2 linked regions of the Accumulibacter sp. genome follow. The protein of the gene in region 1 interacts with the protein of each later gene in a pairwise test. Links are inferred from orthologs where the notes say so. Each region holds a gene or a part of one and is shown on either strand. Other genes may lie near its edges.

What was found.
Region 2: the proteins of hflK (region 1) and ftsH interact in binary tests that used the Escherichia coli proteins (3 or more experiments, as listed by UniProt). The link is inferred for Accumulibacter sp. from one-to-one orthologs.

What each region holds. Positions count from the first base shown.
Region 1 is NZ_JAZKUG010000001.1:2,907,595-2,923,248, reverse strand. What follows is about bases 152-3,055. They hold hflK (FtsH protease activity modulator HflK), read right to left. Parts: upstream 2,286-3,055; coding sequence 1,017-2,285; downstream 152-1,016. Other genes in these bases: hflX (GTPase HflX), read right to left, coding at 2,306-3,055; hflC (protease modulator HflC), read right to left, coding at 152-1,005. Outside these bases: V5B60_RS13040 (DUF2065 domain-containing protein), read right to left, coding at 1-130; more of hflC, read right to left, coding at 127-151; more of hflX, read right to left, coding at 3,056-3,484; RNA chaperone Hfq, read right to left, coding at 3,595-3,831; V5B60_RS13015 (hypothetical protein), read left to right, coding at 4,018-4,203; V5B60_RS13010 (sensor domain-containing protein), read right to left, coding at 4,266-7,334; V5B60_RS13005 (diguanylate cyclase domain-containing protein), read right to left, coding at 7,338-8,654; V5B60_RS13000 (response regulator), read right to left, coding at 8,651-9,181; V5B60_RS12995 (sensor histidine kinase), read right to left, coding at 9,178-10,824; V5B60_RS12990 (sensor histidine kinase), read right to left, coding at 10,821-12,458; V5B60_RS12985 (GspE/PulE family protein), read right to left, coding at 12,704-14,497; V5B60_RS12980 (hypothetical protein), read left to right, coding at 14,663-15,175; V5B60_RS12975 (DNA-deoxyinosine glycosylase), read right to left, coding at 15,251-15,654.
Region 2 is NZ_JAZKUG010000001.1:486,142-501,861, forward strand. What follows is about bases 12,751-15,720. They hold ftsH (ATP-dependent zinc metalloprotease FtsH), read right to left. Parts: upstream 15,194-15,720; coding sequence 13,307-15,193; downstream 12,751-13,306. Other genes in these bases: folP (dihydropteroate synthase), read right to left, coding at 12,751-13,211; V5B60_RS02295 (RlmE family RNA methyltransferase), read right to left, coding at 15,313-15,720. Outside these bases: V5B60_RS02205 (inorganic phosphate transporter), read left to right, coding at 1-21; V5B60_RS02210 (IS4 family transposase), read left to right, coding at 158-1,354; V5B60_RS02220 (DUF47 domain-containing protein), read left to right, coding at 1,812-2,465; V5B60_RS02225 (hypothetical protein), read left to right, coding at 2,552-2,683; V5B60_RS02230 (hypothetical protein), read right to left, coding at 2,862-3,335; V5B60_RS02235 (SCO family protein), read right to left, coding at 3,380-4,006; V5B60_RS02240 (hypothetical protein), read right to left, coding at 4,003-4,377; V5B60_RS02245 (class I SAM-dependent rRNA methyltransferase), read left to right, coding at 4,575-5,765; peptide-methionine (S)-S-oxide reductase MsrA, read right to left, coding at 5,792-6,397; peptide-methionine (R)-S-oxide reductase MsrB, read right to left, coding at 6,394-6,900; V5B60_RS02260 (Fur family transcriptional regulator), read left to right, coding at 7,263-7,724; V5B60_RS02265 (CobW family GTP-binding protein), read left to right, coding at 7,721-8,785; V5B60_RS02270 (DOMON-like domain-containing protein), read left to right, coding at 8,930-9,523; V5B60_RS02275 (exo-beta-N-acetylmuramidase NamZ family protein), read left to right, coding at 9,523-10,734; glmM (phosphoglucosamine mutase), read right to left, coding at 10,823-12,190; more of folP, read right to left, coding at 12,411-12,750. UniProt on the Escherichia coli protein: Acts as a processive, ATP-dependent zinc metallopeptidase for both cytoplasmic and membrane proteins. Plays a role in the quality control of integral membrane proteins.

The sequences.
Region 1 (15,654 bases):
AACGGATCTGCCCATCGCTGAAGCGGATGAGGCGACGGAAGGTCTCGCGCCAGGTGGATGGGGCGACGAAGGGTAGCAGTCCCTCGACCACCAGCATCAGGGCCAGCGCCAGCAGCAGGTTGTCGATCATTTGCCGGCTTTGTCGCCGCCGCGGCCCATGCTCTTCATGTACTTGAAGAAATCCGAATTCGGCTCGACGACGATCACGTCGTTCTTGCCCTTGAAGCTGTTGCGGTAGGCTTCGAGACTGCGATAGAAAGCGTAGAAGTCGGGATGGTTCTCGAAGGCCTGGGCGTAGATCGCGGTCGCTCGGGCATCGCCCTCACCCTTCATCTTCTGCGCATCGCGATAGGCTTCGGCAACGATCACCTCGCGCTGCTTGTCGGCGTCGGCACGAATCTTCTCCGCTTCGGCAAAGCCCTGTGAACGCAGTTCGTTGGCCACCCGCTTGCGCTCGGCGTCCATCCGGCGGTAGACCGAATCGCTGACGTCGCTCGGCAGTTCGACCCGCTTGACGCGCACGTCGACGATCTGGACGCCGATCTTGCGTGCGTCGAGGTCGGCCTTCTCGCGCATCTGCTCCATGATCTTGTTGCGCTCACCCGAAACGACATCATGCACGGTCCGCTTGCCGAACTCCTCGCGCAGGCCGGCATTGACGGTCTGTGACAAGCGCGTCTTGGCACGCCCCTCGTCGCCGGCCACCGAGATGTAGTAGAGCTTGGGATCGACGATGCGCCACTTCGTGAAGGAGTCGACCAGGACGTTCTTCTTTTCCGAAGTGATGAAACGCTCCGGCTCGGGATTGTCGAGCGTCAGGATGCGACGGTCGAAGTAGCGCACGTTCTGGATCAGTGGCCACTTGAAGTACAGTCCGGGCTCCTCGATCACTTCGCGAATCTCGCCGAGCTGGAAGACGATCGCGCTTTGCCGCTGGTCGACCGTGAAGATGGTCGCACCGAGCAGGACGAGGACCGCAACGAACGTGCCGACGATGAAGTTCATTCCGCCTTTCATCAGCGGGCCTCCCGATCACGCTGACGCAGCGTCTCGCGCGAACGCGTATCGCCCTTCTCGACGACCTGCGGCGGCACTTCGTTGGACACCGCAGGCGACGGCCGCGATGGCTGCGGCGCTTCCGGAGCGCCGCCGGCAGGCGCCGCCGCCACTGCTCCGGCCGCCTGCATCAGTTTGTCGAGCGGCAGGTAGAGCAGATTGCCCTGCCCCTTGGCATCCACCAACACCTTGCTGGTGTTCGAATAGACCTGCTGCATGGTTTCGAGATACATCCGGCTGCGTGTCACCTCCGGTGCCTTGGCATACTCGCTGACGATCTGCCGGAAGCGGCTGGCATCACCCTCGGCGCTGAGGGTGACGCGCTTCTGGTAACCCTCCGCTTCCTCGAGCAGCCTCGCTGCCGTGCCGCGAGCCTTCGGAATCACGTCGTTGGCGTAGGCCTGGCCCTCGTTCTTCTGCCGCTCGCGGTCCTGCGACGCCTTGACCGCATCGTCGAACGCCGCTTGCACCTGTTCCGGCGGCTGTGCGTTCTGCATCGTCACCTTGGAAATCAGGATGCCGGTCTGGTAACGATCGAGGATCTCCTGCATCAGCTTCGCCGCCACCGCGGCAATCTGCTCGCGCCCCTCGTAGAGCACGAAATCCATCCGGTTCTTGCCGACGATCTCGCGGATGGCCGTTTCCGCCACCTGCATGACGGAGTCGTCGGGATTGCGATTGTTGAAGACGTAGTCGACCGGATCGTTGAGGAACCACTGAACCGCAAACTGGATGTTGATGATGTTCTCGTCGTCGGTGAGCATCAGTGCTTCCTTGAGCACCTTGTTCTTCTCACTGCCACGGTAGCCGATCTCGACCGTGCGCACGCCGGAAACGTTGACCAGTTCATGCGACTGGATCGGATACGGCAGCCGCCAACGCAGGCCGGGGTCGGTACTCTCCTTGTAGCGACCGAACTGCAGCACCAGCCCGCGCTGCGAGGCGTCCACGATGTAGAAACCACTCGCCAGCCAGACGACGACGACGAGCGCCAGCAGCAGACCGATGCCACCACCGAGAAAACGCGGGTTGAATTGTACCGGCGGCCGATCGCCACCCCGATCACCGCCGCGATCGCCACCACCGCCGCGCTTGCCGTCGAATATCCCCGACAGGCGGCGATTGAGGTCGCGCCACAACTGCTCGAGGTCCGGTGGCCCTTGGTTGGGGCGACGGCCGCCGCCATCATCACCGCCGCGGTTGCCCCACTGCGGGTCATTCAGCGACATCAACACGCCAAGGCTAGAAATCATGGGGAACCATCCGAATCAAGATGCTTATCCACAGCCTGCAGGACCGCCGCACCAGAAGCGCCCCGGCTGGTCCCGCCCGTCTTCAACAGAGCGATCTCGGCCAGCGCTGCGCGCAGCAGGGGCAGCCCCTGACCGCCGATGGCGCTGACGCGAACGCGCCGGATTCTACCATACTCGTCCCGCTCGACCGAAGGCGGCAGGCCGGTGAGATCAAGCTTGTTGAGCACCATCAGTTGCGGCACGCCAGCCGCCCCGATCTCGACCAGCACCTGGTTGACGTCCGCCACCTGGTCGTCGCGCGCCGGACTCGCCGAGTCGACGACGTGCAACAACAGGTCCGCCTCCGCCGTTGCCTCGAGTGTCGCATGGAAGGCCGCAACCAGCGAATGCGGCAGCTTGCGGATGAAACCGACGGTATCCGAAAGAACGATGTGCCCTGCCTCAGGCAACCAGAGCTTGCGTGTCGTCGTGTCGAGCGTGGCGAACAACTGGTCTGCGGCATAGACGCCGGCATGCGTCAACGCATTGAACAGGGTCGACTTGCCGGCGTTGGTATAGCCGACGAGCGAGACATTCAGCAGTTCGCCGCGTGCCCGCGCCTTGCGCTGCACCCCGCGTTGGCGCTCGAGGCGGGCCAGGCGTCCCTTGAGCGTGCGCACGCGGATGCCGAGCAGGCGGCGGTCGGTCTCGAGCTGCGTCTCACCCGGGCCGCGCAGGCCGATGCCGCCCGTCTGCCGCTCGAGGTGGGTCCAGCCACGCACCAGACGGGTTGCCAGATGCTCGAGCTGCGCCAGTTCGACTTGCAGCTTGCCCTCGGAACTCTTCGCCCGCTGCGCGAAGATGTCGAGAATGAGGCTGGTCCGGTCGATGACGCGGCACTGCAACGCCCGCTCCAGGTTGCGCTCCTGGGCAGCACTCAGTTCATGGTTGAAGATCACCAGTTCGGCCGCATGCGCCGCCAGCTCGGCTGCGATCGCCTCGACCTTGCCCTTGCCGGCATAGGTCGCCGCATCGGGAGCATGTCGGCGACCCTGCACGACCGCGCACACTTCGGCACCTGCCGACCTCGCCAGCAGACAGACTTCTTCGATCTGCTCGGCGAGATCATCGCCGCCGAAGTCGAGCTGAACGATGATCGCGCGCTCGACGCCGGACCGGCGTTCAGCTCCCGCCATTGTGGTGCGCCGACGTCAACAGGCGGGCACTGCCAGGCATTCCCCGTCCGGTCGCACGCGCACGGCGACGCGCAGCCGGATGGCTGCGTGCCAGCACGACGACAGACCGCTCACCCCTCGTCGGTCTCGTGCTGCAGGGTGATCGGCCGCGACGGCACGACCGTCGAGATGGCGTGCTTGTACACCATCTGGGTGACCGAGTTCTTGAGCAGGACGACATACTGATCGAAGGAATCGATCTGTCCCTGCAATTTGATGCCGTTTACGAGGTAAATCGAAACCGGTACGCGCTCGCGCCGCAGCGTGTTGAGAAACGGGTCTTGTAGGAGTTGCCCTTTGTTTGTCATCCTTGAAGCTCCATCCTGATGGGGTTTGCGTTGTTGAGGTTCGAGAATAATTGATTTTCTCGCCGCATGCCAGCGCGGGCGAGACAATCGATGACGCGGCGCCGCCGGCCTGGGCTTTCAGCACTTCCTTTGCGGCACGGTCACGGGTAGCATGACTGCCACTCAACCACCCGCGAGGCAATGCGCATGGACCTGGAAACCATCGACTGGGGTGCCGTCGCCCTCGGCATCAGTGTCGCTGCCGGACTGCTGTGGGGCCTGGTTTTCTTTCTGCGGCAGAACCGAAAGGATCTCGAAAGCCTCAATCGGACGCTGCGCGACGAGAGCGACGAGAGCGACCAGGCCGGGGACAACCCGCCAGGTTCGACCTGAAAACCACACGCCCGAGCCAGTCGGCCGCCAACCGTCAGCGACGCCCGCAGCAGGGTACCGGATCAGTGGCGCTCGAGGAAGGCCTCGAAGTCGGCCAGCGGCAACGGCCGGCTGAACAGATAGCCTTGATAGGCGTGACAGCCGTGCCCCGCCAGGACGTCGCGCTGGGCGACCGTCTCGACACCCTCGGCGATCACCTCCAGGCCGAGGCTGTGCGCCAGCGCGACGACCGTGCGTGCGATCGCCTCGTCATTGGCGTCGCTGAGCAGATCGCGGACGAATGACTGGTCGATCTTCAACTGGTCGAGCGGCAACCGCTTGAGGTACGACAGCGACGAGTAGCCGGTGCCGAAGTCGTCGAGCGAGAAGCCGACTCCGCGCGCCTTCAACGCAGCCATCTTGGCGATGATGTCCTGCACGTTGTCGAGCAGCATGCTCTCGGTGAGTTCCAACTTGAGGTTGCGGGGACTGGCACCAGCCGCGTCGAGAGCGGCCAGCACCTGGTCGACGAAGTTCGGCTGCCGCAACTGGCGTGCGCTGACGTTGACCGAAAGCGAAAATTGCGACAGGCCTGCCCTTGCCGACCAGACTGCGATCTGAGCACAGGCGGTCTGCAGGACCCACTGGCCCAGAGGAAGGATCAACCCGGTTTCTTCGGCGATGGGGATGAACTCGCCCGGCGAGACCAGGCCGCGCTGCGCGTGTTGCCAGCGCAGCAGCGCCTCGGCGCCGAGCAGCCGGCCATCCAGGCCGACCTGCGGCTGATAACAGAGGAAGAACTCGCCCGCCTGCAGCGCCTGCCGCAGATCCCGCTCGAGTGCAGCGCGTGCGCTGACCACCGCCTGCATCCGGGGATCGAAGAAGCGCAGGGTGTTGCGTCCCATCGCCTTGGCCTCGTACATCGCCAGATCGGCCCTCTTCATCAGTTCGTCGATGTCATCCTGTTGTCCGTCGAAGAGCGTCACGCCGACACTCGGCGTGTTGTGGTACTCGTGCTCGCCGAGATCGTACGGCCGGTTGAGAACGGCGAGGATCTTTTCGCCAACGATCCGGCACTGGCTTGCCGCATCCTCCTTCCGCGCTCCGAGGTCCTCTAGCATGACCACGAACTCGTCGCCCCCCAGACGGGCAACGGTATCGCGTTCCCGCACACAGTCGCTCAGCCGGCGGGCAACCTGCTGCAGCAGGAGGTCCCCCTTTTGGTGGCCGAGCGTGTCGTTGAGCGTCTTGAAGTTGTCGAGGTCGATGAACAGCAGGGCGCCCTGTCGATTCCGACGCGCGCTTGCCGCCATGGCGATGCGCAGGCGGTCATGCAACAGGCGCCGGTTCGGCAGGCTGGTCAGCGCATCGTAGAAGGCGAGTTGCTTGATCTCCTCCTGCGTCGCCTTGCGCAGTGTGATGTCGGTGAGCATCGAGACGTAATGGGTGACCCGGCCGTGGCTGTCGTTAACCGCCGAAATCGTCAGCCACTCGGGATAGATCTCGTCATTCTTGCGCCGGTTCCAGATCTCGCCCTGCCAGGCGCCGGTACGCGCCAGACTCTCGCGCATGGCCGCGTAGAAGAGCGCGTCGTGACGGCCCGAACGCAGGAGTCTGGGCGTCTGCCCGACTGCTTCGGCGGCACTGTAGCCGGTGATGGTGGTGAAGGCCTGGTTGACGCGCAGGATGATCCCGTCGGCGTCGGTGATGAACATCCCCTGCTCCGACTCGAATGCGGTAGCGGCGATCCGCTCCCACTGCTCGGCCTGGCGACGATCGGTGATGTCATGTGACACGACGACGATGCGTCGTGGCTGCCCCTGCTGATCCCGGATCACCCGGCCGACGGAGTGCATGTGCCTGACGCCGCCATCCCGCCGCAGCAGCCGGTACTCGATCGCCTGCCCGGCACCGCTGCGCACCGTCTGGCGAAAGACCTCCTGCACCCGCTCCCTGTCGTCGGGATGGATGTCGGCAAAGGAGTCGGTGCCGGGAAGTTCGCTGGTGTCACCAAAGAACTGCCGGTACGAAGGACTGTTGTAGAGCCGGCGCCCCTGCAGGTCGAGGACGGCGATGTGCTCGCCGATGCTCTCCGAAATCAGCTGAAAGAACTCCTTCTGCTCACGCAGCGATGCTTCCAGCTCCTTCCTCTCGGTGATGTCCTGGGTCGTCCCGAGGCTGCGCACCGCCCGGCCATCCGCGCCAAACTCTACTTCCGCCCGCTGCGCCACCCAGCGCACGCCGCCGTCGGTGATGATGCGCAACTCGCTGTCGAAGGGCTCCCCACGAAGTGCCGCCTCGGTGTACTGCTGCAGGCTGCCACGATCATCCGGATGTACCAGCTTCATGAACCCGGCCAAGCTACCGGTCGAGCCCTCCGGCACGCCAAAGATGCGACAGGCCTCTGCCGACAGGCGAATCGTGCCGCTCGACAAGTCGTAGATCCAGCTGCCGACATGCGCCACCCGCTGTGCCCGACGCAGTTCGGCGGCGTTCGCCAGCAGTTCGGCGCTGCGTTGCTCGAGATCCTGGCCGAGGCGCCGCACGTCGGCGATCCGCCTCTGGTACGCGCGGCGGAGGAAGCGGATCAGCAGCAGCGCGACGACGATCGCCGCCAGCTGGATCAGGGCAAGCATCATTGCCGGCGTCGGTGGCTGAGGTGGCAACCAGTGCAGCAGCTCAGCCAGCAGCAAGGCACTGACCAACACGCCGGTCAAGGTGGCCAGAGCGAGCGCTGCCCACCCTCCTAGAAGCCAGCCACCGGTGATGATCAGAAGCGGATAGAGGATCACCAGCGAGCCACGCAAGCCGCCATAGGACAGGGTGATGCCGACGACAGCAAGCCAGGTGCCCCAGACGAGGACGGCGAGGGAAGCGCGCAGGTTCCCGACCGCGAGAAAGCGCAGCGTCGCAGCCGCGACGACGATCAAGGCAGCCGGTCCGAGCGAGCGCAGAGGCTGCTCCGGAATCAGCAGCAGAATGGTTGCAAGCACTCCGCAGGCCGTGAGCAGGATCGCCCAGCCCGTATATTTCAGGAAGGCGATCGACGGCGCCCAGTACAGCGGCTGATCATCGTCACCACCGACAGGGGCGGTCGCCGGCGCGGGCGAGCGGTTCTCTTCTGCACGGCTCGCCGATTTGCTGACTGCCACGCGTCAGGCTCCCGCAGCTTCGGTCACTACCCGGAAGAACCGGTAGCAGTTGCGCCCGGCCTTCTTCGCGTAATACATCGCCGTATCGGCATTCTTCAGCAACTGGCCGACGTCCTCGCCGTGCTGCGGGTAGACGGTGATGCCGATGCTGACCGAGATGGCGATCGCGTGCGGACCGATCAGGAAGGGCCGCCTGAGTGCCGCCAGTACCTTGTTGGCGACCAGAACGGCATCCATCGCCCGTTCGAGCTGCGCCAGCAGGATCACGAACTCGTCGCCACCGAGACGCGCCACGGTATCCGTTTCGCGCGGCACACAGGATTTCAGGCGCAGGGCCACCTCCTGCAGCAACAGGTCGCCGACGTCGTGCCCGAGCGTGTCATTGACCGGCTTGAACTGGTCGAGATCGAGGAACATCAGGGCAAGCGTCGCCCGGTCCCGGCGCACCTGCGCCAGCGCCTGCGCCAGGCGATCGCTGAGCAGCGCGCGATTCGGCAGATCGGTGAGCTGATCATGGTGGGCGAGGTGCTGGACGCGCTCCTCGCTTGCCTTGCGCTCAGAGATGTCCTGCTTGATGGCGACGAAGTGCTGGATGCGGCCGTTGATGTCGGTCACCGGCGAGATCGTCAGCGCTTCGTCATAGAGGCTGCCGTCCTTGCGCCGGTTGACGAGCTCGCCGCTCCAGACCCGTCCGTCGAGAATCGTCTCCCACATGCGCTGATAGAACTCTTGGTCCTGCTGGCCGGCGTTGAGCATTTCGCTCGGCCTGGTTCCCACGGCGTCTGCCAGGCTGATGCCGGTCATCCGGGTGAACGCCGGGTTGGCCCACACCACCGTCGCATCGACATCGGTGATGACGATGCCGTTGGCGGCGGAGTTCAGCGCCGCCTCGAACAGGCGCAGGCGTGACTCGAGCTTCTGGCGCACGACGGCATGCCGGATCGCACGCCCAAGCCCGTCATGTTCGAACTGTCCCTTGACCAGGTAATCCTGCGCGCCGGCCTCCAGAGCCGCCGCCGCCAACTGATGGTCGTCGGCCCCGGTGAGGACGATGATCGGTACGTCGGGCACCACCGAGCGCATCATCTGCACCGTCGCGATCCCAGCCGAATCGGGCAGCGAGAGGTCGAGCAGGACGACATCGGGTCTGGCGGCCGTCGCCATGCGCACGCCATCGACCAGCGTCGACGCCCATGCCAGCGGCTCGCGGTCGCCGAGGCGGAGCAAACCGGCGCGGCGGATGCTCGCCTGGATCAGGCCAAAGTCGCCTGCGTCATCCTCGACCACCAGGATCGAGACTTGCGGCGTCGACTCGCTCATTTCCTCTTCTCCATGCCATAGACCGCCGTGGTGACCTTGTTGCCATTGTGCGCCAGCAATGCCTCCCGTGACCAGTGCTCGCCGAGCCGCCGGATATCGTCGATGAACACGCCGACATCGGCGGTCTTGACGATGTAACCAGCGGCGCCGAGACGACGGGTGGCAAGCACGTCCCGTTCGACTGCCGAGGTGCTCAGGACGACGACCGGAATACTGCGCAGCGAGTGATCATCCTTGATCTCGGTGAGGAACTCCCGTCCATCCATGCGCGGCATGTTGAGGTCGAGCAGGATCAGGTCAGGGCGTCTCGCCGACAGGTAGCGACCCCCCTGCCGGCGCAGATACTCAAGCGCCTCGCGTCCATCGACGACATGCTCGACCTCCGCCTCGACCCGGCTTTCACGCAGCGCGACACGCAACAGATGGGCGTCCGCCGGCTCGTCCTCGACGAGCAGGATCAGCATCCGCACACCCCGGCCGTCACTCGCGCCGGTCGCGCCCGTCGCCGTCGCCAAGGGGCCGCTCATGTCGCACCACCGACGCCTGTCGGCGGCTCGGCCGCCGGCAGCTGCAGCGCCAGTCGGCAGCCGCCACCCGGCGCCTCCTCGATCCACGCCTGGCCGCCGCAGCTCTCGGCAACGCGACGGACGATCGCCAGCCCGACACCCGTTCCCTCGCCGCTCGACGACAATCGTTCGAACACGCGGAAGACGCGCCCACGATACGCCTCCTCGACGCCGGGGCCATTGTCGCTGACGTGGTAGACGACCCACTCGCCACGGCGCTCGCCGGAAATGTCGATGCGCAGCGCCTGCGTACCGCGGCCATGCTGCAGGGCATTCTCGATCGCGACGCGAAACAGGTCGCTGAGCCGCGGCAGGTCGATCAGGACAGGCGGCAACTGGCGGAAATTGAGCCGGGCACCGGCCTCGGCAATCGGCCCGGCAAGCTGCGTCAGCAAGGCCTGCAGTACCGGTTCGACGGCACAGCACTCGAGCTGCCCGCGCGGCTGGTCAGCCGACAGGTAGAGTTCGGCATCCCGCAGCAGTTCCTGCAACCTCTCCGCCTGCTGGCCAATGAAGTCGAGCGACAGCTGCGCCTCGGGGTCGTCGACGCGCCCGCTGAGCTGGCCACGCAGGCGACCCGCATAGGTTGCGACGCGCCGGGCCGGCTCCTGCAGGTGGTGCGCAGTGACTTCGGCGAAGCGCTGCAAGTCGGCAGTCCGTTGCGCAACGCGCAGTTCCAGCGTCCGTTCGTGCGCTCGCGCGGCGGCGATCAGCCTCGCCTGCCATGCCGCCTGCCACGCCAGCACGAGGCAGAAAAGCAGGCCCACAGCCGCCTGCAACAGAAGTCCGCTGACATCCGACCAGCCGGCGAGCGGCGCCACGCTCAGGCTCCAGGGCACGTTGGCCACCACCAGTTCCTTCTCCACCGGGTCGACCAGGTTCGCCCGCGCAGAAGCCGCTAAGAGCTCCTTCTCGCGCGTCTCGGGGTCGCGACGGAACAACTGATAGGCGTAACCCTGTGCTTCCAGATCGTCGAGACCGCTCTCACGCAGCAGCTCCGGAAAAGCGATCCGGGCGACGGCAAAGCCCCAGAATGCACGGCCATGGGCCGGGTCATCGCCGACGATCGGCAACAGCGCAGCGACCTCGAAACCACCGCCCTCCAGCTTGATGGGTCCGGCCAGCAGCGGTATGCCCCCGTTGCGGCTCTGTCGCGCCGGTCTGCCGAGATCCGGATCATGCAGTAGACTGAACCCGATCATGCCCTCGTTGCCAGCCAGCGGAACGACCTGCCGCACCACTCCGGCCGGCGCCAGTTGCAGCGCGGAGACGCCGGGAAAATGGCGCAGCAACCGCTCGCCCATTGGCGTGAAAGCCGCGGTGCTTTCCCTTCCCGGTTGCAGGATGGCGGCCAGGGCATAGGTTGCCGCGAACGTCCGCTCGACGCTGCTCTGGATGTCGCGCGACCGTTCGGCGGCTACGCCGGCCGCCTGGATCCGGGCTTCGCGCTGCCGCTGCTGTTCCTGGCGCCAGATCAGCCCGCCAGCCAGTGCGCCCGCCAGCACGAAAGCCAGCAATCCGACGAGCCGTGGCCGACAGCCCAGGCTGTTGCCGGCGCCTGTACTTGCGCGCTCGCCGACCGAGGACGCGGCTGCGACCGTCATGCGGCTCCCCCTGGCATCGGCAGCGTGACGCAGAATCGACTACCACTGCCGTCACCGTCGGACTCCGCCCAGATGCGTCCCCCGTGGTGCTCGGCAATCTTGCGACAGAGTGCCAGACCGACGCCGCTTCCTTCGAAGGTGGCACGGCTGTGCAGCCGCTGAAAGACCTGAAAAAGGCGGCCCAGCTGTGCCGGTGCGATGCCGACACCGTTGTCGGCAACCACCAGATTCCATTCCGCGCCGGCGGGCCGGCTGATCACCGCGATCTCCGGCCTTCGTCCTGGGAAGCGAAACTTGACCGCGTTCGCGATCAGGTTCTGCAACAGCCGCAGCATCTCGTCCGGCCGAACGAAGACGCGCGGCCATTCACCGCAGATGTCGATCTTGGCAGCGGCCTCGGCAATCGTCGGCTGCAGAAACAGCAGAGCTTCATCGAGTACGACCCGGCTTTCGATCCACGCCGGCGGTTCACCGAGGCGACCGACCCGCGAGTATTCGAGCAGCGCCACCAGCATCCGGTCCATGCGCTTGGCACCGTCGATGGCAAAGCCGAAGTACGCGCTCTGTTCATCGTTCAGCCGGTCGGCGAGACTGGTACCAAGCAGCTGCAGGTAGCTGGCAATCATCCGCAGGGGTTGCCGCAGGTCGTGCGAGATGGCGTAGCTGAACTGCTCGAGTTCGGCATTCGAGCGTCTGAGCTCCACTTCGGCCTGCTTGCGCTCGGTGATGTCCTGCGTCGTCCCCAGGCTGCGCAACGGCTTGCCATCGGCACCAAAGGTCAGGTCGGCACGCTGCCGGACGTAGCGGACCGTGTTGCCGACGCGGATGCGATGCTCGTGCTCGAACGCCCCGCCGAGGCGCAGGAAGTGCCGCCACGCCGCCTCGAGCGATGCACGATCCTCACTGCAGACGATTTCCAGATACCCGCGGTAGTTGCCCACCGTGCCTTCCGGAAGACCGAAGATGCGACAGGTTTCCGCCGACAGATGCATCTCGTCGCTTGCCAGCTCATAATTCCAACTGCCGACGTGGGCCACCGACTGCGCCCTGATGAAGTTGGCCTGACTCTCACGCAAGGCGGCCACCGCCGCATCGAGCTGCCGCACCTTCAACTCCAGGTCTTGCTGCAACTGCTCCTGTTCCCGCACCAGGCGGTAAGTGCGCAGCGCCGAGTGGACCTGGGCGAAGATCTGGTTGCCGTGCAGTTCCGACTTCAACCGATAACCGTCGATCTCGTACCCGCTGATCACTTCGCGCTGCGGGGCATGGCCCGGCTGGCCAGTGACCAGGACGATCTGTACGGTCCGGTTGGCCAGTTGCTCGCGAACGTGACGGACGAGGTCGAGGCCCGCCCGGCCCGACTCCATCACCACGTCCAGCAGGATCAGGGCGATGTCTGGATGGGCCGCCAGGACCGCCTTCGCCTCCTCCGCCGAGAAGGCATCGAGCACCTGCAAACCGCGACCTTCGATCACCACGTCGAGCAAGGCGAGGCGCAGCACCGCGTGCACGTCCGCCTCGTCGTCCGCGACGAGGACTTTCCAGGGGCGACCGGCAGCCGGCGCAGGCTCGTCTGCATCGGCCTGCAGCAGGTTGGGAAAGAGGTCCGGATCGTCGCTCAGCGGGTTGCGCATCCGCTCATCTCCACTGCCAGAGCCACCGCGCACTCGTCCCGACACCGCTCAAGCGAGCGCTTGCCGCCACCTTGTCGCCACAACCAACGGTTCTCCATACACGCAACTGCCCCGAGGACTCATTCACGGCAACGACCCGGCATCCGCTCTACGCCGACTGCCGGTCCATGCTTCCAGCTACGGCCCGGCAACCCTGCGACTTGAGGCCCATCCTGTCGACACCAGGCAGAGACAGGCGCCACAGTTCATTTCTGTTCGATCGGTGGCGCCACCTTGAAGACTTCCGCCAGCGTCGTCACCCCGGCTGCCACCTTCATCGCTCCCGAAATGCGCAGGGGCTTCATCCCCTCGCGAAACGCCAGGTCGCGAATCCTGGCAATGTCCTTGTTCTCGCTGATCGCCTGTTTGACCTCGGGCGACAGCATGAGGATCTCGTACAGCCCGACGCGGCCGAGGTAGCCGGTCATCCGGCAATCGAGGCAGCCGACGGGGCGGTAGAAGCGCGACGGGCGGTTCGACTTCCACGGCGCGACCAGCTGATCCCACATCGCCTCCTCGACCGGGCTGGCCGGATGCACCTGCTTGCAATGCGGACAGAGGATGCGCACCAGACGCTGCGCCATCACTCCGAGCACCGTCGCACCGAGCAGGTAGGACGGCAGGCCGAGGTCGAGCAGGCGCGTGATCGCCGACGGCGCATCGTTGGTATGCAGCGTCGACAGCACCAGATGACCGGTCAGCGCCGCCTGGATCGCCACTTCGGCAGTCTCCAGGTCACGGATTTCGCCGATCATGATGATGTCCGGGTCCTGCCGCATCAGGGCGCGTACGCCCTGCGCGAAACCGAGGTCGATGACGTTCTGCACCTGCATCTGGTTGAAGGCAGGCTCGACCATCTCGATCGGATCCTCGATCGTGCAGACGTTGACCGCCGGCGTCGCCAGCTGTTTCAGCGTCGAGTAGAGCGTCGTCGTTTTTCCCGATCCGGTCGGCCCGGTGACCAGGATGATGCCGTTCGGCCTCTCGGCCATCGCCTTCCAGCGCTCCTGGTCGTCATCCGAGAATCCCAGCTCGGCAAAACCCCGCACCAGCACCTCGGGATCGAAGATGCGCATCACCAGCTTCTCGCCAAAGGCCGTCGGCAGGGTGGACAGGCGCAGTTCGGCCTCCTGGCCGTCGGCGGTGCGCGTCTTGATGCGTCCGTCCTGCGGGCGGCGCTTCTCGACGACGTCCATGCGTCCGAGGATCTTGACGCGATTGATCATCGCCGCCAGGACGCTCATCGGGATCTGGTACACCTGGTGCAGGACGCCGTCGATGCGGAAGCGAACGATGCCGGCTTCCCGCCGTGGCTCGATGTGGATGTCGCTGGCGCGCTGCTCGAATGCGTACTGCCACAGCCAGTCGACGATGTTGACGATGTGCTGGTCGTTGGCGTCGAACTGCCGATTGGTGCGGCCCAGCTCGACCAGCTGCTCGAACGAGGACAGGTTGCCGGCAGGGCCGCCGAGCTGCGCCGCCTTCTTGACCGAGCGCGCGAGGTTGTAGAACTCGACCAGGTAGCGCGCGACGTCGACCGGACTGGCGAGGACGCGACTGATCTCCTTCTTGCTGATCGCGCGGATCTCCTTTTCCCAGTCGCGCAGGAAAGGCTCGGTCGTCGCCACCAGCACTTCCCGGGTCGTCACGGCCACCGGCAGGACGCCGAAACGTGTCGCGTAGGCACTCGACATCACCTCGGTCACGGCGGTGAAATCGACCTTCAGCGGATCGATGTGGTAGTACTCGAGACCGACGCGGCGCGCCAGCCACTCGCCGAGATCGTCGAGGGTCAGCGGGCGGTACGGTTCGAGCTGCGATTTCCATTTCTGGTCGCCGATGATCACCAGCGGGTGCGCCGCCAGTCGCTTGAGCCGGCTCTCCTTGAGCAGGTTGTCGGCATCCGTCGAGGTGACGAGACCGTCGGCGACGAGCCAGCCAAGCACCTCGGCCAGTGTCAGACGATGTTCATGAACGGCGTTGACCGTTGCCTGCAGCATGTGCGGGTTTCCGGGGAGGGGTATGGACACTATACCGGAGAGCACCATCGCGACTCAATGGTCGCGCCGCGACGGGGGTATGATGCACCCCTGCCGCGGCCACACGCGCAACCGGTCGACCGGGCCGCGTGCCGGCCACCGTCAACCAGACCCGTGGAGGAAGCGATGCACGCCAGTTCCCTGATCATCCTCGCCATTGCCAGCACTCTCTTCACCCTGCCGGCCGTCGGGCAGACCGCCCCCGGCGGGATGGGGCCGGGAACGCCGGGTGGCGGCCGCGGCATGGGCCGCCCGGCCGAGTGCAGCAAGGCGGCCGACCCCGCCCAGTGCACGGCGCGCCAAGCCGCGCACGAGCAGGTTCGCGCCGCCTGCCGCGACAAGACCGGCAGCGAGCGCCAGCAGTGCATGCATCAACAGGCGCAGCAGATCGACTGCGCGCGCGCCCGCGTCCCGCAGCAATGCGAGGCGCGCAAGCAGGCCTACGCCGCCTGCCGCGAGCGTAGCGGCCCCGACTTCAAGCGCTGCGTCCAGGAGCGGACACCGCCCGTCGATTGCGGCCAGGCGGCCGACCCGGCACGCTGCCAGCGCCACCAGAAGGCGCGCGAACTGTGCCGCGACCAGATCGGCCCCGAGCACCGGCAGTGCCTGCGCGAGGCACTGGCGCCACCCGCTCCGTAGCACACGCCCCCGGGCGGTCGCACGGCCGGCCGGCGAGCGGCGGCCGTGCGACGCCGGCAGGCCGCGCGCTGCCGCTCAGGCGACCGCCCGGGAATCGGCCAACGCAGCCCGCCAAGCCGCCAGCTTGTCGGCGAACGCCAGCGTATGCGCCGGGCTGGTCGACGGCAGGACCTGAGTGGCATAGCCCTGCTCGCGGAACCTGGCCGCGAAACGGCCTGCGGTCTGGCCATTGAAGCAGACGCAGCGCAGTTGCGGTGCCACCTCCGGCAGACGCGAGAAGTCGTTGGCGACCGCCGACTCGATGGCGGCATCCAGCGCGCCGCGACGCCGGCACTCGCGATAGACGTCCCAGAGGCCGATGCGGTGCCGCAACAGACATTGCTGCTTGCCGGCGTAGTCGAGGACGCAAAGCGGCTCGTCCAGCAGCACTTCGAGCAGACGCCAGAACTGGTTCTGCCGGTGCGCGTAGTAGTGCGCGG
Region 2 (15,720 bases), 2.4 Mb from region 1 along the record:
ACCCCAATCCTCACAAGTTAGCATATCAGCATATTGCGCGGCAGGCCTTGTGTCGGCTGCGCTCCTGCGGCAAAATAGAGCTGTAACCAATTGTTTATAAAGGAGAATCGCATGACGGCCTGAATATGCCAACATACTTGGTAAGCTCTCCAAGTATCTGTTTTCTCAAGAGTTGCTCCAAGTGGCTCGCCTCGACCCCAAACACTTCACCCGCTGCCGTACCCTCACCCTGCCAACCGTCCTCAGTTTTCTGCTCTCCAGCGTCCACGCCGCCGTCCAGTCGGAACTCGATCAGTTCTTCGCCAACCTGCGCAATCGCGCCGACTCGGTCCGTGAGGTCACCGCTCAAGCCTTCTACCAGGCACGTTACAAGATCAACGCGCTGGTGTTCGGCGAGGTCAATCAGCACCTGATGGGACTGGTGGAGGAACACTTGCCGATCCCGCGCTGGAGAGGCTTTCGGGTGGTCGCTGTGGATGGCAGCGCGGTTCGCCTGACGATGATGAAGGACAACGTCCGGTCGATCGTCACAGGCATGGCTTTCGGCCTCTACCTGCCGGGGATCGAGCTGTTCCTGAACTTCCGCCTGCATGAGCCTTTGTCCGATGAGCGTCAGATGTTCTTCGAGGCGATCGATTGTCTGCGCTCCGACGATGTGCTCGTGATGGACCGCGGCTTTCCATGTCGTTGGCTGGTGTCGGCGCTGACGGCACGTCGCATCCCCTTCTGCATCCGCTGCGATTTGTCTCAAGGATTCAAAGTGGTACGCGAGTTCCTGCAGTCCGGTCGAAGCGAGCAGGTCGTCGTCTTGCGCGCGCCCAATGCCCGTGATGCCGAGGACTATGAATGCCCGGCCACGCCGACCACGGTTCGCTTGGTGCGGGTGACGACACCGAACGGACGGGTGCATGTGGTGATGACCTCGCTCCTCGATCCAGTGACCTTTCCCGCCGCCGCGTTTGCCGAGCTGTACCACGGCCGCTGGCGAATCGAAGAGGCGTTCAAACGGATCAAGCACCGGCTGCAACTGGAACATACCTCCGGCTTGTCCTGGCATGCGGCGCGCCAGGATTTCGGCGCCAAGGCGGTCTTCGACAACCTCAACGCACTGGCCGCCTATGTCGCGACCCACACCCTTCTCGACCCCGGTTCGTCCTACAAGATCAACCGCACCTTGGAAATCGACAAGATCAAGCGACAGATCGGTCGTTGGCTCCTGGCTGCAACCGCCACCACTCGCCGCCTCAAGCCCATCCTCGAGGAAATCGCCCTGAACCTCCAGAAGTTCGTCCCCAATCGCTCCCAACCGCGAAAACCGCAGCCGAAACCGCACCTGTCGCACGCCTATAAGTGATTATGCCTATATGCTAACTTGTGAGGATTGATGCTGACCCTGGTTCTCGTGCTCGGCGGCTTCATCCCGAAGTTCGAGGTGCCGTTCTGGGTGATGCTCGCCTGCGCCATCGCCATCACCCTCGGCATCCTCTCCGGTGGCTGGCGGATCGTCCGTACGCTCGGTTTCGCCATCTACCGCGTCCGCCCGCTGCACGCCTTCGATTCGCAGCTCACTTCGGCGCTGCTGATCCTCTCGGCCTCATACGCCGGTGCCCCGGTGTCGACGACGCACGTCGTCGCCACCTCGATCATGGGCATCGGCTACTCCGAACGCCCGCGCGCGGTGCGCTGGAAGAAGGCCAAGGACATCGGCAAGACCTGGTTGTACACCATTCCCGCATCGGCGATCACCGCCATCGTCATTTACGCAATAGCCAAGATCATCGTCGGCTAAACAACCTTAGGAGATGAGAACCATGGATACCAACCCAAGCGAAGCCAACAAGCCGATCTTCCGCCGGCTCTACGAACGCGTCTTCCCGACCGTCGCCGATTTCTTCGGAATGCTCGGCGAACAGAGCGCCAATGCCGCCGAGACCACCCGCCTGCTCGTCGAGTTCATGGAAACCGGCGACGTGGCGGTCAGCCAGCGGGTGCGGGCCGACGAGCACGAGGCCGACCGCGTCAAGGCGAGCAACCTCGGCGTCCTCAGCGAGGCGTTTTCGACGCCGATCGACCGCGAGGACATCCACGCCGCGATCATGACGCTCGACGACATCGTCAATTACTGCAAGTCGACGGTGGTCGAGATGGATGTCCTCGGACTGCAGCCCGACAAGCACAGCCTCGAGATGGCGATGCACCTGCGCGAGGGCGCGGAAGCGCTGGCGCGCGGCTTTGGCCGGCTCGGCAGCGATCCGGCGGCCGCCGGCGGCGACGCGGCAGCGGCCCGCAAGGCCGAGCGGACGGTCGAGAAGGCCTACCGCCGCGCGATCGCCGAACTCTTCCAGGGAGACGACTACCTGCACATGTTCAAGCGGCGCGAAACCTACCGCCACCTGTCGAATGCGGCCGACCGTGTCTCCGATGCGGCAGCGGCGCTCGACAGTATCGTCGTCAAGCTGTGCTGAGAACCACTTGTAGGCTCGGGGTTGAATTTTCCGGCCGACAGGCCTACATTGGCAGGGCCAATGTCGGCAGTCATGAGGAGACGCTTATGAGGAAACTGGCCGCCGGCCTGATGGCCCTGGCGCTGGCGCTGTCGAGTGCAACCGCGGTCGCCTGCCCAGGCGAGAAAGCCAAGGATGGGCAGGCCGAAATGAGCACTCCGGCGAAGCCGAAGAGCTGACAGGTCGGTGAATGCAAACAGCGCGGCGCGCACCCTGCGGGGTCCGCGCCGCGTTTTTCTGTCCCCTCACCCCTGCATGGCCGGTTTGATCGGGCGGGCCACACGTCGGCCGGTCGCACATCCACCTGTGCCGACGCGTTGATCGCTCGTCCCTTTCACCCACGCCACTGGCAATTCCTCACTCACAGCGGGCAATGCACCGCTGCTGGTCGTCCGGGCAGTTGCCCTCGCCTTCGACGCGGCACTGCAAGCGCGTGCGGTGCGTGAAGACGATCCCCTCGCCATAGTCGCAGGCCAGCCGGCTGATCTGTCCCTGCCGTGACACGGTCATGCGCGCGCCGCGAACCGTGGACAGCCAGACCGCCGCCGAGCCGCAAGGCAGGTAGGCAGTGAATGTGCCATCCGCCGACTCCCACTGGGCGACGTTCTTCGCCTTCCGGTAGTCTGCGTAGTCGGTGCACAGCGCGGCATCGTCCTGATAGATGCGGCGATTGTCACTGCAGAAGCCGTTGAAACTGTAGCGCAGTTCGGCTTCAACGGGACAATTGCCGACCTGTACCGCTGCCGCCGGGTCGGGACAGGACAGCCGCTCGCCCGCCGACGCGACGAATGCCGGGAGGAGCAGAAGGAAGGCGGGGAAGCGGCGTTTCATCGGAAGAGTCTCCAGTCAATGGCCAGGAATCCCGCCGGGGGCACTCACCTGCCGGTCGCTGCCGGCTGGCGTTGCTGCCCCGGCCGCTGAGGGCTCGCGCCCATGATCTCGCGGATACGGGCGGCGATCTCGGTCGCCGGCGTGGCATAGGCGAAACGGCGCAGATAGCGGCCATCCGCCGCGAGCAGGAACATCCCCACCGAATGGTCGACTGCGTACTGATCGGCGGGTGCACCGGGCTCGCGAACCTGTTCGTAGCGCACGCCGAAATGGTCTGCGGCACGCCGGACGAGGGCTGGCGATCCGCTGAGCCCGATGATCCGCGGATCGAAGAAGCTGACGTAACTGCGCAGCATGCTCGCTGTGTCACGTTCCGGATCGACACTGATGAAGATCGCCTGCAGGCGCTCGGCATCCGGACCGAGGACGCCGAGCACCGCCACCATCTCGGCCAGCGTCGTCGGACAGACATCCGGGCAGAACGTGTAGCCAAAACTGATCAGTTGCAGGCGGCCCGGAAAATCCTCGTTGCTGACTGCGCGCCCGTTGGCGTCCATCAGCAGGTAGCGCGCCGGCAAGTCGGCCGCGCCATCGTCCGCAGCCGCACACTGCCCGCGGAGGAAGAGGAGGAGCGCGACGCACAGCGCGACGCCGAAGCCCCGGCTCATCATGGCGTTGGCGGCTTCTGCGTCGCCGTCTGAGCAACCGGCAGCAGCGACTGCAGGCGCCGCGACAGATCGTCCAACCGGGAAGCGAAGTCGGCGGCCGACGGACAGGACGCCAGGTCGCCACCCTGGGCGAGGAATGCCTGGTTGGTTCGCTCCTCGTACACTTCGCCGTAGCGCCGGGTCTTCGGTGCGTGCCGGATCATCAGCAGCTTCGCCTGGCCGGCGCTGCCCATCTCGCCGCAGGCAAGCGCCTGGCCATTGAGCCGACCGAGGTCGCCGATCGCAGCCAGAGCGGCCGTCGGGATGGCATCGGCGTCGGCGACAGCCGGGACGGCAAGAACGATCAGCAGACTCGACAGCAGTACACGCGGCATGGCTTGGAAATGGCTCGGCAGGTGATCGGAACGGATCGATTATAGGTGGTGCAGACCGGACCCCGCGTTGATCGGGCTCAAAAAGGCTGCCCTCGGATCGCACGGGGGGAGGGCAGCCGGCGAAACAAGACTTCGCTGGCTGCCGCTGTGATGTACACTGCGCGCCTCGCCTCTGACCCGCACCGGGCACCTTCCGCATGCCTCAACTCGTTCTCCTGCCCGGCAAGGATCGCCAGCTTGCCCGCCAGCATCCGTGGATTTTCGCCGGCGCGGTCGACCGGCTGGAAGGCCGCGCTCGTCCTGGCGACACGGTCGAGGTCGTCGCCGCCAACGGCCGGCCGCTGGCCAAGGCCGCCTGGAGCCCGGAATCGAAGATCCGGGCCCGGGTGTGGACCTTCGATCCGCAGGAAATCGTCGACGACGCGTTCTTCAAGCGGCGCGTGCAGGCGGCAGTCGAGCGTCGCCTGCTGCTGCCCGAGTTGCGCGAACAGGAGGGACTGCGGCTGCTGCACGGCGAGTCCGACGGCCTGCCCGGCGTCATCGCCGATCGCTACAGCGACACGATCGTCCTCCAGCTGACGTCCGCCGGCGCCGACAAGTGGCGACAGGCGCTGGTGCGTGCGCTGCAGCGGGCAACGGGCTGCGCGCGCATCTACGAGCGCTCGGACTCGGACGTCCGCCGTCTCGAGGGACTGCTTCCCGTCGCCGGCTGGTTGCTTGGCGAGGCGCCGCCGAGCCCGCTGAGCATCGTCGAGAACGGTGTCCGCATGCGGGTGGACATCGTCAGCGGCCACAAGACCGGCTTCTATCTCGACCAGCGCGACAACCGGCTGCTGACGTGCCGGCTCGCCAGCGGACGCCGGACGCTGAACTGCTTCTGCTACAGCGGCGGCTTCTCGTTGCAGGCACTCGCCGGCGGGGCCAGCCAGGTGCTGTCGATCGACTCCTCGGCACCGGCACTGGCGACTGCCGTGGAGAACCTCGCCCTCAACCCGCGACTCGACGCCAGCCTCGCCGAATGGCGCGAGTCGGACGTGTTCAGCGAGCTGCGGCTGTTGAAGCGTCGCGGCGAACTCTTCGACCTGATCATCCTCGATCCGCCGAAGTTCGCTCCCTCGGCCGCGCATGCGGAACGAGCCGCGCGCGCCTACCGGGACATCAACGTCTTCGGCTTCCGACTCCTGGCTGCGGGCGGCTTGCTGCTGACCTACTCCTGCTCGGGCGGAATCAGCCGCCAGCACTTTCGGGAGATCGTCGCCGATGCCGCAGTTGCCGCCGGTCGCGAGGCACGCATCCTGCGCCATCTGGCAGCACCCGCCGACCACCCGGTGGGACTCGGCTTCAGCGAAGGGGAGTACCTCAAGGGACTGCTCTGTCAGGCGGACTGAGCGCCGATGCAGCGGGCCAGCTGCACTCAGCCATCTCCCCAAATCTGCTTCAGGCGGGCATCCCGACCACAGGACAGCCGATAGTACGAATAACGCACTGGGTTCTTCCGGTAGTAGTCCTGATGGTACTCTTCGGCCGGATAGAAGGTTGCGGCGGCGGCCAGTTCGGTTTCGATCCGCGGCACCTTGCCGCTGGCCAACAGGGCATCCCGGCTGCTCTCGGCAGCCTTGCGCTCGACTTCGTTCTGCCAGTAGATGCCGCTGCGATACTGCGAACCGACGTCGCAGAACTGGCGGTTCCTGACGGTCGGATCGATGTGGCGCCAGAAGTGGTCCAGGAGCTGGACGTAGCTGATCCGCCGCGCGTCATAAGTGACGCGCACCGCCTCGGTATGGCCCGTGCCGCCCGCGCTGACCTGCTCATAGGTGGGGCTGGCCGTACGCCCGGCGGTATAGCCCGACTCCACCGCGATGACTCCCGGCAGCTTTTCGAAGTCCGCCTCGCTGCACCAGAAGCATCCACCGGCAAAGATCGCTGTGCGCACCTCGCCCGGCTTGGCGGCGGCCCCATCGGCCGCGGCAAGCGGACCCGCAATGAGGAGCAGCAGCACACCGACGACGGCCCGGCTCATGTGCGCAGTTCCGGCAGTTGCTCGCCGCGCGGCACGAAGCGAAGCGCCACGCCATTGTTGCAGTAGCGCTTGCCGGTTGGCTGCGGACCATCCTTGAAGACGTGCCCCTGATGCCCACCGCAGCGGCTGCAGTGATACTCGGTGCGCGGGTAGATCAGTTTGAAGTCGGTCCGCGTGGCAATCGCGCCGGGCAACGGCTGCCAGAAGCTGGGCCAGCCGGTGCCGCTGTCGTATTTCGCTGCGCTGTCGAAGAGCGGCAGGCAGCAGGCAGCACAAACGAAGGTGCCGTCGCCCTTCTCGTGGTTCAATGGACTGCTTCCGGCGCGTTCGGTGTCCTCTTCGAAGAGGACACGATAGGCGGGCAGCGGCAGCAGGGTCGCCCACTCGGCTTGCGATTTTTCGAGCCGACCGTGGTCACGAGTCGCCGCGGGACCAGCCGTCGCCTCCGGGACGATGCAGGTCGAGATGTGGTTCAACCATTTCAGTGTCTGACAACGATTCATGATGCGCTCCAACAGGACGATAAAGCAGACGGCGCCGACGACTGGAACCGGCATCGGAGAGTGTCGCGCCAGATGTACCCCGGGCCGTGCGTGATCGCAGACAAAGCTCATCGCGCGCGCACCGACGATGCTTCTTCGGCAACGACGCCGCGGCGGCAGTTCCCCGCCCGTTGCCGCTGGAGAAAGGGACGGCAGGCGCCACAGCACGGGCCACTGTCCTGACCTCTCTGCGGCCAAGCCCGCTGCCGGGCTGCCCCCATTGGTCGCCAGACGGGACCACACCTTACGCCAGATCACGCATGGCTGCCGGGCAGCTGCAACAGAGTTGCAGCTGCCCGGCAGCCATGTTCTAATTCCCGATCATGAAGCCTGCCATCATCCGCAGTGGCGAACAGCCGAGCGAAAGCGAGGCCGAGCGTGCAGCCCGTCTGATTCGCCGCGCCGGCGCCCGCGCCACGCCGGCCCGCGTTCGCGTCCTCCGCCTGCTGCGATCGGCACCGACCGCACTCAGCCACCATGAGATCGAAGAGTCCCTCGGCGATCTGGCGCTCGATCGCGTCACGCTCTACCGCGTGCTCGACTGGCTGGTCGCGACCGGGCTGGCGCACCGGAACGCGGACACGCGACGGACCTTCCGCTTTTCCGCCGCCAGCGGCAGCGAGCATTCGGCCCATACCCATTTCCGCTGCGACGGGTGCGGGCGTGTGTTCTGCCTCGACGCCGCACCGCCGCCACCCCCGATGCTGCCGGAGGGGTTCTTGCTGTCACGCATCGAACTCGATCTGCGCGGACGCTGCGCGCAGTGCGCGGGCAGCCCGCAGTGAGCGCAGTGCCGTCGCCCGAACGGGCGATTCCGGTGACCATCCTGGCTGGCTTCCTCGGTGCCGGCAAGACCACGTTGCTCAACCATCTCCTGCGGCAACCGGCGATGGCCGATGCGGCGGTGCTGATCAATGAATTCGGCGAGGTCGCGATCGACCATCACCTGGTCGACAAGGTGGACGACAACGTCCTCGTTCTCGCTTCCGGCTGCCTCTGCTGCAGCGTCCGCGGCGAGCTTGCACGCAGCCTGCGCGACCTGTTCATGCGCCGCCTGCGGCGCGAGATCCCTACCTTCTCCCGCGTCCTGATCGAAACCACCGGGTTGGCCGATCCGGCGCCGGTACTGTACACGCTGCTCGAGGATTTCTTCATCGCCGAGCGCTTTCGCATCGATGGCGTCGTGACGGCAGTCGACGCGACCCATGCGAACCGCCAGCTGGGACGCCATTTCGAGGCCGTGCGGCAAGTGGCGATGGCCGATCGCCTGTTGTTGACCAAGTGTGACCTGGCCGAGCCGGCTGAGCTCGCCACCCTGGCGCGACGACTGCGCCGGGCGAACCCCGGCGCACCGCAGATCGAGGTCGCGCACGGCCACATTGATGCCGGGCAGGTACTCGGCTGCGGGCTCTACGACCCCGCTGGCAAGACAGCCGACGTCCGGCGCTGGCTGGCCGAGGAGAAGGTCAAGGCGGAACACGACGCCTGGCGGCAGGATCTGCACGTCCATGACGTCAATCGCCATGACGCACTGGTTCATTCCTTCGTCCTGCGCTTCGCCGAGCCCTTCGCTTGGCCGGACTTCAGTGAAGCGATCGATGTCCTGCTCGCCACCTGTGGTGACCGCATCCTGCGCGTCAAGGGCCTCGTCGCTGTCGCCGACGAGGTCGGGCCACGCGTCGTGCAGTGTGTGCAGCACATGCGCTATCCGGCAGCATCACTGCCCGAATGGCCGGACGACGACCGGCAGAGCAGGCTGGTGTTCATCGTCCGGGCGCTCGAGCGACAGATCATAGATCAGGCCTTCATCATGTTCTGTGGCACCCCGGCAAAAGGAGAAGTGTGACCGGCAGCAGATGATCCGTCGGCAGCCCACGGCGGAAGGTGGCGGCTTCGGTCACGATGGTCAGCGAGCGTGCGCGCACCCCGTCGCGACAGCCCGCACAGAGAGTAGAATCCTGGCTCCTGCCGATCCGTCACAGGATCTCCGATGCCGATCAACGAATTCCCGCTGACCCTGCTCTGCCACCCGGCGACGCCGGCGCCCGTGGTGCGATCGGTCGAAGCCCGGGCAGAACGCACCGCCAGCGGCGACCTGGTGCTGGCCTATCGGCTGCGCGGTGACATGGTGCGCCTGCGAATCCCGCCACCAACGGCTCCCCGGCGTGCCGATGGCCTCTGGGAACACAGCTGCTTCGAGGCCTTCACCGGCATCGCGGGCGAGACTGCGTATCAGGAGTTCAACTTCTCGCCGTCCGGCGAGTGGGCGAGCTACGCGTTCGCCGGCTACCGCCAACCGATAGCCGTGGCCATACCGCTACCGGCACCGCGGCTGACCGCCAGGCTGTCTGCCGGCCGCCTCGAAGTCGAGGTGTTGATCGCCGCTGCTGCCTTGCCGGCGAATGCCGCCGCGGCGACCCTGCAGATCGGCCTCGCCGCGGTCATCGAGGCGGCCGATGTCGTCGACGGCAGCCACAGTTACTGGGCACTGCACCATCCGGCTGATCTGCCCGATTTTCATCATCGCGACGGCTTCCGCCTCGAACTCGCCCCGGCAAGCCGATCCGCCCGAAGGGATTCCTGATGCCCGCGTTCCTCTCCGGCCTCGACCGTTTGCTCGGCGACAGCGACCTGCGGCAACCCCTGCGCGGCCGCCGGCTGGCGCTGCTCGCCCACCCGGCATCGGTCAGCGCCGACATGACGCATGCGCTCGACGCGCTCGCAGCGCTGGACGATGTGCGGCTGACGGCCGCCTTCGGACCGCAGCACGGATTGCGCGGCGACAAGCAGGACAACATGGTCGAGTCGGCCGAGTTCTTCGATCCGCAGCACGGAATCCCGGTCTTCAGCCTGTACGGCACGGTCCGACGTCCAACATCGCAAATGATGTCGAGCTTCGACCTCCTGCTGGTCGACCTGCAGGATGTGGGCTGCCGCATCTACACCTTCATCACCACCCTGCTGTACGTTCTCGAGGCGGCCGCCTCGCATGGCAAGGAAGTGTGGATCCTGGACCGCCCGAACCCCGTCGGGCGGCCGGTTGAAGGATTGCTGCTGCGCCCTGGGTGGGAGAGCTTCGTCGGCGCCGGACCGCTGCCGATGCGCCATGGCCTGACGATGGGCGAACTCGCCTGCTGGTTCATCCGCCGGTTCGAACTCGAACTGGACTGCACGGTCATCCGGATGCAGGGCTGGGCGCCCGACGCGGCACCTGGCTACGGATGGCCGACTGGCCAGCGCAGCTGGATCAACCCGAGCCCCAATGCCGCCAGTCTGGCGATGGCGCGCTGTTATGCCGGCACGGTGATGCTCGAGGGCAGCTCGCTTTCCGAGGGTCGCGGCACGACCCGCCCGCTGGAGCTGTTTGGCGCACCGGATCTCGACGCTCGCCGGCTGATCGCCGGCATGCATTCGCTGGCACCCGCCTGGCTGCAAGGCTGCCGGCTGCGCGAGTGCTGGTTCGAGCCGACCTTCCACAAACACGCCGGGCAGCTGTGCCACGGTGTCCAGATCCACGTCGACGACAGCGCCTACCGGCACCACGGTTTCCGTCCCTGGCGCTTGCAGAGCCTCGCCTTCAAGGTGCTGCGGCGATTGCAGCCGGACTACCCGCTATGGCGGGACTTTCCCTACGAGTACGAAACGGATCGGCTGGCGATCGACCTGATCAACGGCTCGCCCGCGCTGCGACAGTGGGTCGATGACCCGACGGCCACGCCCGACGACCTTGATTCCCTCAGCCGCGCTGACGAGGACGCGTGGCTGCAGATGCGGCAGGACTTCCTGCTTTACTGAGAGTCACTGGCGAGGCTGCGCGCACGATGGCTGCGCCGCCGCGGCATCGCCAACCGTGCTCGTCGGGGCTCTCGCCCCCGACAGCAGGCTACGACGAGACCGCTTCGCGCACGGCCGCAGCGAGCGTCTCGGCAGCGCTGTTGACCAGCAACGGATCCTGCCCTTCGACCATCACTCGCAACAGAGGCTCGGTTCCGGAGGCGCGCAGCAGGACCCGTCCGTGCCCCTGCAACTCGCGCTCCACCGTGGTGCGGGTGGCCGCGATCAGCGGGTGCTCCTGCCAGGGGAATCCCTTGCTCAACGCGACGTTGATCAGCTTCTGCGGATACAGCCGCAGACAGCCCAGCAACTGCTGCAGATCGCCGCCCTCCTCGCGTAGCGCGCACAACACCTGCAGTGCAGAGACGATGCCATCGCCGGTCGTGTGCCGATCAAGACACAGGATGTGTCCCGAGTTCTCGCCACCATAAAGCCAGCCCTTCTGCCGCAGCAGGTCCATGACGTAGCGGTCGCCGACGGCCGCGCGGGCAAACGGAACCTTGAGTTCGCCGAATGCATGTTCCAGAGCCAGATTGGTCATCAGCGTGCCGACGACTCCGGCAACCGCTCCTTGCCGCAATCGGCTGCGCACGACGGCAAACAGCAGCTGGTCGCCATCGTAGACCTGGCCCAGCGAATCGACCATGATCAAGCGGTCCGCGTCACCATCGAGGGCAATGCCGATGTCGGCCGCCTGCGCCAAGACCGCCCTCGACAGAGCTCCAGGAGCGGTCGCGCCTACATCCTGATTGATGTTCAGGCCATTCGGTTCGGTACCGATGCTGCTGACTTCTGCCCCCAGCTCATGGAAGACATGCGGCGCGAGATGATAGGCAGCACCGTTGGCGCAATCGACGACGATCTTCAGTCCGCGCAGGTCCATCTCGAATGGGAAGGTGCCCTTGCAGAACTCGATGTAGCGCCCGTCGGCGTCGCCGATCCGACGCGCCCGCCCGAGACCGGCGGAGGGAACACAGGTCAGCGGTTCGTCGAGGGCCGCCTCGATCTCGAGTTCCAGATCATCGGGCAGCTTGCTTCCGTTCGCCGCGAAGAACTTGATCCCGTTGTCGTAGTACGGGTTGTGCGACGCGGAAATGACGATGCCCGCCTGCAGGCGCAGGGCGCGAGTGAGGTAGGCAATCGCCGGCGTCGGCATCGGCCCGACCAGACAGACATCGACCCCGGCGGCGGAAAACCCGGCTTCGAGAGCCGCCTCCAGCATGTAGCCCGAGATCCGGGTGTCTTTGCCAATCAGTACCGCTGGCCGGTCGCCCGGCTTGGCATGGCTGCGCGTACTGTCGCGTGCGGCCAGGACCCGTCCGGCCGCATGTCCCAGGCGCATGACGAACTCGGGCGTGATCGGTGCCTCGCCGACGCGCCCGCGGACGCCATCGGTGCCAAAATACTTTCTCGTCACGACTTTCTCTCCCCTTGAGCACAGGCGCCGAGTGGCACCCGTCACGCAAATGACATTCTACCCACAGGCCGGCCAGGCGGATCGCCAAATAGCGCACATAGACTGCAGGTGGCGCTGCCGCCCATGGCGATGCACGTCCCGCGGCTGCCGTCCCGGACTACAGCCGCTTGCGACCCGAGGTCGCCCGGGCAACCCACAGGGACTGCCGGAGTGATGCGCGTCAAGCTGCCGCCGCCGACCTCGGCGCATCGGTGCCGCGCGCCGCCTGCCAGACCGCCAGCGCATCGCGCGTTTCGGCCACATCGTGCACCCTCAGGACACGCGCCCCACGCTCGACAGCCACCACCGCGGCGGCGATGCTGGCCGCAAGGCGCTCGCCGAGCGGGCGCCCGGTGATGGCGCCAAGCATCGACTTGCGCGAGAGGCCGGCCAGCACAGGCAGACCGTCGCTGGCCAGTTGCTCGAGAGCGCGCAGCAGGTCGAGGTTGTGCTGCAGGGTCTTGCCGAAGCAGAAGCCCGGGTCGAGCAGGAGACGATCGTCGCTGATCCCGGCCTCCCTCGCCGCCCGTACCCGGCACCGCAGGAACTCCCGCACCTCGGCGACGACATCGCGGTACGAGGGCTGCCGCTGCATGGTCAGCGGTTGCCCCTGCATGTGCATCAGGCAGACCGCGCAGTCGCTCTCTGCTACCGCCTCCATGGCTCCCGGCATGCACAAGCCATGGATGTCATTGATCATCGACGCGCCGTGCCGCAGTGCCGCCCGCATCACCTCCGGCTTGTAGGTATCGACCGAGATGGGTACGCCACAGCCGGCGAGTCCCGCAAGTACCGGCAGGAGCCGATGCAGTTCGTCCTCTGCCGTCACCGGTAGCGCTCCGGGACGGGAGGATTCGGCACCGAGATCGAGCAGATCGGCGCCGGCGTCGATCTGCCGCTGGGCCTGCGCCACCGCCGCTGCAGTGTCGCCGGCAAGCCCATCTCCCGAGAAGGAATCGGCCGTCAGGTTCACGATGCCCATGAGCAATGGGCGATCGACGGCGAGTCGAAAGGATCCGCAACGCAGCATGCAGCAGCCTGGCTGATCAGCCGAACGAGAACGAGAGCGCTCTCGGTTCAGGCGGGTGCCGGTGGCGCGCTCGGCGCTGCATCCGGCGCATTGTGGTCGCTCTTGTTGGCCGGCGGCAACTGTGTCTGCTTTGGCGGACGCGGCGGCTTGCCCTGCATGACGTCATTGATCTGATCGGCGTCGATCGTCTCAAGTTCGAGCAACGCCGACGCCATCGCCTCGACCTTGTCGCGGTGCTCCTCGAGCAGGCGGCGAGCGAGGGCGTACTGCTCGTCGATGATGCGGCGGATCTCGCGATCGACCTTTTCCATCGTCGCTTCCGACATGTTCTTGTGCGTTGTCACCGATCGTCCGAGGAAAACCTCGCCTTCATTCTCGCCATACACCATCGGCCCCAGTGCATCCGACATGCCGTAGCGGGTGACCATGTCGCGTGCCATCTGCGTCGCGCGCTCGAAATCGTTCGAGGCGCCGGTCGTCATCTGGTTCATGAACAGCTCTTCGGCAATCCGACCGCCAAAGAGAACGGCGATCCGACTCATCAGATAGATGCGGTCGTAGGCGTAGCGATCCTCCTCCGGCAACTGCATCGTCAACCCGAGGGCACGCCCACGCGGAATGATCGTCACCTTGTGTACCGGGTCCGACTTCGGCATGAGTTTGGCGACCACGGCGTGCCCCGCCTCATGGTAGGCCGTGTTGCGCCGCTCGTCCTCGTTCATCACCATGCTGCGCCGCTCCGCGCCCATCATGATCTTGTCCTTGGCCTTCTCGAAGTCCTCCATGTCCACCAGACGCTTGTTGCCGCGCGCGGCGAAAAGCGCCGCCTCATTGACCAGATTGGCAAGGTCGGCACCAGAAAAACCTGGGGTTCCACGGGCGATGATGTCCGCCTTGACATCCGGCGACAGCGGCACCTTGCGCATGTGCACCACCAGGATCTGTTCGCGACCCCGGATGTCAGGCAGCGGAACGACCACTTGGCGATCGAAGCGACCCGGTCGCATCAGAGCGGGGTCCAGAACGTCCGGTCGGTTGGTCGCAGCAATGACGATCACCCCGACACTGCCTTCGAAACCGTCCATCTCGACGAGCATCTGGTTCAGCGTCTGCTCGCGCTCGTCGTTGCCACCACCGAGGCCTGCACCACGCTGGCGACCGACGGCATCGAGCTCATCGATGAAGATGATGCAGGGCGCATGCTTCTTCGCATTCTCGAACATGTCGCGAACGCGCGCCGCGCCCACGCCGACGAACATCTCGACGAAATCCGAGCCGGAAATCGAGAAGAAGGGAACCTTGGCTTCGCCGGCAATCGCCTTCGCCAGCAACGTCTTGCCGGTGCCCGGGTTGCCGACGAGCAGGACGCCCTTCGGGATGCGCCCACCAAGCTTCTGGAACTTGGACGGGTCGCGCAGGAAATCGACGAGTTCCGACACCTCCTCCTTCGCCTCGTCGCAACCGGCGACGTCGGCAAAGGTGATGGTGTTGGACGACTCATCGAGCAGGCGCGCCTTGCTCTTGCCGAACGAGAAGGCCCCGCCACGACCACCGCCCTGCATCTGGCGCATGAAGAAGATCCAGACGCCGATCAGCAGCAGCATCGGGAACCAGCTGACGAAAATGCTCATCAGGAAGGACTGCTCTTCCTCCGGCTTGGCCTCGATCTTGACGCCATGCTTCAGCAGATCGGAGACCATCCAGAGATCCGGCGGCGCATAGCTCGTCAACTTGCGCCCATCGGTCGTCGTTGCCTTGAGCACGCGCCCCTCGATGACCACCTTGGCGATGTTTCCCTTGCCCACCTCCTCGATGAACTGGGAGTACTCCATCGACTGCTGGGCCACCTGGCGATTGTTGAACTGGTTGAAGACGGTCATCAGGACGAGACCGATCACCAGCCAGACTGCCAGATTCTTGAACATGTTATTCAATACGTCACCTCTTCATCCTGCCCGCACAGCCGTTCCCGAGACGCCCCGCCGTGGATGCGGAATTGCATTCTAAACCGATTCCCAGCCGGACGATCAAGCATTACGCCGCCAAGCTCCCGTCAGGCTTGCAGGCCCCGGCCGAGAAGATACACCTCCCGACTGCGATCCCGCGAGGCATCCGGCTTGCGCAGGCACACCCGCCTGAAGGTCTGCCGCATGCGGACGAAAAAATCGTCGAAGCCCAGACCCTGGAACACTTTGACCAGCAGACAGCCCTCCGGTTGCAGCCATTGGCTCGCGAAATCGAGAGCCAGTTCCGACAGGTGCATGCCCTGTGCCTGATCACACAGGCTGATACCCGAGATATTGGGCGACATGTCGCAGAGTACAAGTCCCGCTCGCTCCTGTTTCAACAGTCCCCGCAGGCGGTCGAGAACCTCCGTTTCGCGAAAATCGCCCGGCAGGAAGACGACTCCGGGCAGCGGCTCCATCGGCAGGATATCGACCGCGATGACCTGACCCCGCCC